DNA from 2 places in the Diaphorobacter limosus genome. Region 1 is predicted to be linked to the other one. Evidence: predicted binding sites of a transcription regulator. Region 1 holds the regulator's gene; the other holds the start of a gene.
The links. The regulator sigma-54, encoded in region 1, starts transcription at its own class of promoters, with help from an activator protein. The targets are predictions, from matches to a motif close to TGGCANGNAANCTGCTTT.

Region 1 (3,369 bases):
GGTGGAGCAGGCCAGCGCCGCCGCCCAGTCGCTGCAGCAGCAGGCCCATGAACTGGCCGAAGTGGTGGCGGCCTTCAGGCTCCCGCAGGGGACGGCCGCGCAAAAGTTGCTGGCCTGACGCTGAAATTTGTCAGATTTCTTTACATCACTCGCGGGGCAATCGAGACCAAGTCATAAAAATCAACAGCTTGGGGTGCTGGCACATGATATGCATGGGTGTTTCACGTCTTACAACTGACGGGAGATGCCACCATGCAAATGACCACTGTTGTGACCGCCCTTGCGGGGGCATTGTTGGCGGGTGCCGTTGGCAACGCCCAGGCGGATGTGGTTGATTTTCAGGACGTGCCTTCGGGCAGCTCCCCCTGTTATGTCGATTTCACCGCCACCTCACTGCAAAGCCGGGGCTATACCTTCACCGGCAACCCCGCAGACCCCTATTTGTATGTCTGCGAATCAGGGGTTGTGCAAAACAATCCATCGGCAGCCCTGGTCAACGCGAATCTCCGATCCGTCGTGACCATGACCAATAGCAGCGGGGCTGCGTTTTCCCTGGAGTCATTTTTTGCGGGTGGCAGAACGGAAGATTTTGACCCGTCGCTGCCCGTGAGCTTGTACAGCGTCGCCACCAGCATCGACATCCTTGGGCACCTCATGGGCGGCGGCACGGTGTTTACCAGTATCACGTTGGACAGCCAGGCCCCCTATGACTGGACGCAGTTCTTCCTGCCGTCATCGTTCACCAACCTGAGTTCGGTGGTGTTCACTGCACAAGGCAACGGTGAGACGCCGGAATTCGTGATCGACGATATCGTGGTCACGTTGCCCCACCAGTCCATTCCCGAGCCGGCATCCCTCGCCTTGCTCGGCGCCGCGCTGGCTGGTATTGGCCTGTTGGGGCGAAAGAAAACCTGACGCGCGTCAGCGTGTCGCCACGGCCTCCAGGGCCTTGCGCACGACATCCGGAATGGGCGCCGGCTTGCGTGCCACGCGGTCGATGAGGACCACGCCGGTCTTGCCGCGAGCCACCTCTCGGCCCGAGGAGACCTCTGTCATGCAGAACACCAGGTCACAGCCGTAGCGGTTGAAGTCCCTCGGCGTCATCTGCACGCGCAGCGTCTCGCCGTGAAAGGCCTCGGACTTGTATTGCGCCAGCATGTCGCCGACCACGATGGCCAGGCCCGCCACATCACCCTCGGTGTAGCCGAGCGACTGGAAGAAGCGCATGCGCGCCTCGGACACCAGGCTCAGCAGCTGGGCGTTGTCCAGATGGCCGCCGTAGTTGACGTGGCTGATATAGACCTGCAACTCGGTGGTGAAGCCGAAGCGTTCGGGCAGGTCGAAGAGGATGCGGGCCATGGGAATCTATGCCTTGTGTCTATAGCGCCTTGCGCAGATTGGCCGGCGCGATCTTCAGCGCCTCGCGGTACTTGGCCACGGTGCGACGCGCGCACTCTATGCCCTGCTCCTTGAGCATCTCCGCGATCTGGTTGTCCGACAACGGTTTCTTCACATCCTCGGCGGCGACGAACTGCTTGATCAGCGCGCGCACCGCGGTGCTCGACGCGTTGCCGCCGGTCTCGGTGCCCAGGCCGGAGCCAAAGAAGTACTTCAACTCGAACGTACCCTGCGGCGTGGCCATGTACTTGGCACTGGTCACGCGGCTGATGGTGGACTCGTGCAGGCCCAGCTCGTCGGCGATCTCGCGCAGCACCAGCGGCCGCATGGCCAGCTCGCCATGCACGAAAAAGCTCTTTTGCCGCTCGACGATGGCGCGCGATACACGCAAGATAGTGTCAAATCGCTGCTGTATGTTCTTGATGAACCAGCGTGCCTCCTGCAGCCGGGACTGCAGCGCCTGGTGCCCGTCGCCGCCGCGCGCACCACGCAGGGCGCTGGCATAGATCTCGTGCACGCGCAGGCGCGGCATGACGTCGGGGTTGAGCTGCACGCTGAAGTCCTGCTGCGCGCCGCGTCCGGTTTTTTTCACGATGACATCGGGCGCGATGACGTTGCGCTCCACGTCGGCAAAGCGCCGGCCCGGGCGCGGCTCCAGGCGCGCGATCAGCGCCATGGCGGCACGCGTGTCGTCGTCGCTGCTGCCTGTGGCCTGGGCCAGGCGGCGCAGGTCGCGCCGCGCCAGCAGATCCAGCGGCTGGCTGCAGATGGCGAGCGCGGTCTGAATCACCGCCGGGTCGCCCTCTTCGTCGCGGTTCATGGCGTGCAGCTGTAGCGTCAGGCATTCGGCCAGGTCGCGCGCGCCCACGCCGGTCGGCTCCAGGTTTTGCAGCAGGCGCAGGGCCACAGTGAAGCGGTGCACCAGCTCTTCGAGCTGCTCGGGGTCGTCGGCCCCCGCCAGGCTGGCCGCCAGGGATTCCAGCGGCTCGTCCAGGTAGCCATCGTCGTTCAGCGACTCGATGAGAAAGCGCAGCGCCGCCATGTCGACATCGGACAGGCGCAGTGACAATGCCTGGCGATGCAGGAAATCGGTCAGGGATTCGTGGCTGCGCGCCAGCTCGCTGACCTCGGTGTCGTCACCGTCATGCGCGCCGCTGGCGGGCGCGATTCCGTCGCTGCCCCATTCGCCGTCTTCCACCGCCGCATCCATGCTGCCGTCACCGTCCCAGTCACTGGGCTCGGCAACCGCTGAGGTTTCGGCATCATTTTCGGCTCCAGCGCCCTCTGCATCAGCGCTAGCAGCTTCTGAATATGTAGCATTGTCAATCGGTTGCTGCGCTTCATGGATCTCAGGCTCATGCGTCCCATCGTCGGACGCCAGCTCCAGAAACGGGTTGTCATCGAGCATCTGCTCGACTTCCTGCGCCAGCTCCAGGGTGGACAGCTGCAGCAGGCGAATCGATTGCTGCAACTGCGGCGTAAGCGCCAGATGCTGCGAAACGCGCAGTGACAGGCCGGGCTTCATGGCCGCCCTCCTTGCATCTGGATGCTGCGCCTGCTCACCACGCTCACATGCGGAAATGCTCACCCAGGTACACCCGGCGCACTTCCGCGTTGTCCACAATGTCCGACGGCGTGCCCTGGGCGAGTACATGGCCGTCGCTGATGATGAAGGCGTGGTCGCAGATGCCCAGCGTCTCGCGCACGTTGTGGTCGGTGATCAAGACGCCAATGCCGCGCTCTTTCAGGAAGCCGATGATGCGCTGGATCTCGATCACGGCAATGGGATCGATGCCGGCAAAGGGCTCGTCCAGCAGGATGAAGCGCGGCTGCGTGGCCAGCGCCCGGGCGATTTCCACGCGCCGGCGCTCGCCGCCGGACAGGGCCAGCGCCGGCGACTGGCGCAAATGCTCCACGCGCAGTTCCTGCAGCAGGCCGGTGAGCTGTGCCTCGATCTCGGCGCGCGAGAGC
Region 2 (3,369 bases), 1.0 Mb from region 1:
GCGCTGATGATGGTGACGTCCACCTCCACCTCCTTGGCCGCGCCCAGGGGGCTCACCTTGCGCTCCTGCAGCACGCGCAGCAGGCGCGCCTGCAGGTGCTTGGGCATGTCGCCGATCTCGTCGAGGAACAGCGTGCCGCCATGGGCCTGCAGGATCTTGCCCGTTGCACCCTTCTTGCGCGCGCCGGTGAAGGCGCCTTCCTCGTAGCCGAACAGCTCGGCCTCGATCAGCGTGTCGGGAATCGAGGCGCAGTTCACGGCCACGAAGGGCTGGCGTGCGCGCGCCGAGTCGTTGTGTATGGCCTGGGCCAGCAAGTCCTTGCCGGAGCCTGTCTCGCCCAGGATCATCACCGGAATGTCGCGATCGACCACCTTGCGCAGCTTGGCGATGACGGCCGACAGCTGCGCATCGCCCGTGTCCAGGTATTGCAGCGAGGACAGCTGGGCCTTTTGTGGTGCGCTGCTGCGCGCCGGTGGCGCCGCTCCGTCGCCGGACAGGGGCGAGACGATGGGCGTGGCCCAGGGGCCGACGGGCTTGGTCTCGGTGCGGCACCAGACCGATACGCCGTTGTGCAGGCACAGCTGGCGTGGCGCCAGGCTGGCGCCGCCGAAGAGCTCGAACAGCGCCGATATCGGCAGCCCGAACAGCGAGGAAAAGGTATGCGCCTGCAGCGCGCCGTAGGACATGCCGAGCTGGAACTGCGCGCTGCGGTTGGCCGAGAGAAAGCGCCCCTCGGGCGTGAACGCGGCAATGCCCTCCACCAGGGTGCCCAGAAACTCGGGACGCGAATGGAAATGCACGCGCACGGCCTTCGGGAAGCTGCCCGCGAACATGTGGTTCTCTATCATCTGCGCCGACATGCGCACCAGGGCGATGGTGTGCTGGTGGTAGCTGCGGTGGTCGCCGGTCACGTCCAGCGCGCCGACGATCTGGCCGTAGGGGTCGAGAATCGGCGCGCAGGAGCAGGTCAGCGCCTGGTTGGCGCTCATGAAATGCTGGTCGCCATGCACGGTGACGGCCTGCTGTGCCGACAGCGCCGTGCCGATGGCGTTCGTGCCCTTGGTCTTCTCGCTCCAGTCCATGCCGGGCACCAGGGCCACGCGGTTGGCCTTCTCCAGAAAATCGTTGTCGCCCATGGAATGCAGCACCATGCCCTGGGCCGAGGTCAAGAGCACCATGCTGTGGGTATTGGCGATCTGCCCATACAGCGTCTCCATCACCGGCACCGCATGCTGGAACAGAAAGCGGTTCTCTTCCAGCACCGCCTTCAGCTGGCTGATCGCCAGGCTGGAGAAGTCGGGGGCATCGTCGCTGCAGACACCAAAGGCCTTGGAGCGCTGGTGTGCCTCGTCGATGACGAGATGTGCGTCTTGCTCTGGCGGTGCTTGCACGGCGATGGCGGCCGCGCGTCCAGACTGGGCGTCCATGTTGTCTCCTGGCGCTGGAAGTAGGTTCTTCCAATGGTTTTATGGGTCCTCCTGGGCGGCAGGCGCAGGGGGCGTGGCTCCGGGCAAGAACCAAGTATTGTGCAAATGGTACGGGTGCCTCGCAACCCGGATCCACAGCAGGGATCAAGCAAGAAATGTGCCGCAACTGTGCCACTGAATTGCTCCATGCTGTGACACTCGGCCAGGTTTGGACGGCGCCGGCGGGCACGCGCTGGCGCAAACTGGGACAGCGCCGGGCCCGGACCCGGGCAGCGGCGGGGGTGGCATGCAAATTGCGCAGCTGAGGGCATTCACTTTTCCCACAGGAGACAAACCATGCAACGATCTTTTCTCGCCCCCCTGCAGCGCAGCCTGCTGGCCCTGGCCCTGGCCTGCGGTGCCTCGGCGGCATTTGCGCACGGCGATATGGTGCCCCAGGCCGTGGACACCAGCACGCTGCCCCAGCTGGGCGCGAAGTGGCTCGAATCCAACCCCTACAGCAGCGGCGAGGGCCACAAGGAGGCGCTGCGCATAGGCAGCTCGGCCTACAACCAGAACTGCGCGCGCTGCCATGGGCTGGAGGCGGTGTCGGGCGGCATCGCGCCGGATCTACGCAAGTTTGACGAGGAATGCTCGGGCTACGCCGATGCCGCCAAGAAGAAGGTGTGCTTCCAGGAGATGGACGACTTCTACGCCGGCACCGTGCGCCGCGGCCGCACGCGCGACGGCCGGGTCTACATGCCGCCGTTCGAGGGCACGCTGACGCAGGAGGCGGTCTGGGCCATCCGCACCTATCTGGAAGAGCGCCGCGCGCAGCAGTGAAGACACGCCATTGCACAAAAAAAAGGCCGCTGCGATAGCGGCCTTTTTACTGGGATGCGGCGCTTATTCCGTTTCTACATCATTCGTGTCTAGGCGCGAAGCCGCAGACAGTGCTGTAGCACGGCAAGGCGAAGCAACAACGACACGGGTGATTTAGAAATGGAATTACTTGGCGCCCGCCTCGCTCTGGCGCCGGCCCTGGGATATGGCGTAGGGCGCGGCACGCGCGGCCAGCACCGGGTCGTTGCCCGCCACCACGCCCTTGGGCAGCACGGTGGGGATGAAGGTCACGCCCAGGCAGGCGCCCTGGCCCTCGGCCTCGACCTTGGTGATCCTGAGCTGGCCCAGGTTCACCTTCTGGCGCCCGGCGGGCAGTGGCACGGTGGGGTTGTCCAGTTGGTCGCCGCTCTGGGCCAGTTCCAGGTTGAAGTCAAACCGGGCCTGGCCGGTGGCCACGCGCTGGCGCAGGTCGTCAAACAGGAAGTTGGCGCCCTTGGCCTTGGCCTCGTCGTCGCTCAGGCCTTGCACACCGCCGACGGGCTCGAAGAGCCACTTGCCCCAGGTGGTCGCACCCTGGGCGTTGACAAAGCCAAAGCCATGCACGCCCCAGTAGTTCAGGCCGGCAAAGCTGGCCGGCACGGGTTGCGCCGCCAGGTATTTGCCCTGTAGCAGCACCTCGGGGTTGGCGTCGGCAAAGGCCTTGACCTTGGCCGGGTCGGCCTTCTTCGTCGCCGGATCGGCCTGCAGCGAGGCCAGGCGGCCGAGGAACTGCGCCGGCGTGGCGGCGCCGAACACCGGCGTGGAGATATTGCCCATGAGCCACTGCTCGCCGCCCGGCAGGTTGAACTGCAGGGCCATGTTGCGCTGGCTCTTGGTGTTGTCGGGTGCGGCGGGGTTGGCGCCGGTCAGTGAAAAGCGCGCCACGACGGGCACCGGCTGGCCGCTGAAGGCCGAGGCCGTGGACAGCGCGCGGCCCTGGGCGGAGCCGACGAATTCGCCGGTCGCGCAGATCCCCTTGGCGCCGGAGCGGCGCTGGCCGGGGAACTTGCCGGTGGTGGCCTCGAGCTGGTTCACCAGGGCCGTGGGGTCGGTGTTGTCGGCTGGGCCGGCGGACGGGTTT

Region 2: a site for sigma-54 is predicted at 1,710-1,727, ahead of pedF (cytochrome c-550 PedF). Genes of this name have one in related genera too.

The regions. Positions count from the first base shown of each region.
Region 1 is NZ_CP136921.1:3,075,827-3,079,195, reverse strand. It holds gene P4826_RS14735 (methyl-accepting chemotaxis protein) at 1-118, shown strand, start outside; gene P4826_RS14730 (PEP-CTERM sorting domain-containing protein) at 253-915, shown strand; gene P4826_RS14725 (acyl-CoA thioesterase) at 922-1,359, opposite strand; gene P4826_RS14720 (RNA polymerase factor sigma-54) at 1,379-2,923, opposite strand; gene lptB (LPS export ABC transporter ATP-binding protein) at 2,967-3,369, opposite strand, start outside.
Region 2 is NZ_CP136921.1:2,037,878-2,041,246, reverse strand. It holds gene P4826_RS09830 (sigma-54-dependent Fis family transcriptional regulator) at 1-1,427, opposite strand, end outside; gene pedF (cytochrome c-550 PedF) at 1,764-2,249, shown strand; gene P4826_RS09820 (catalase family peroxidase) at 2,415-3,369, opposite strand, start outside.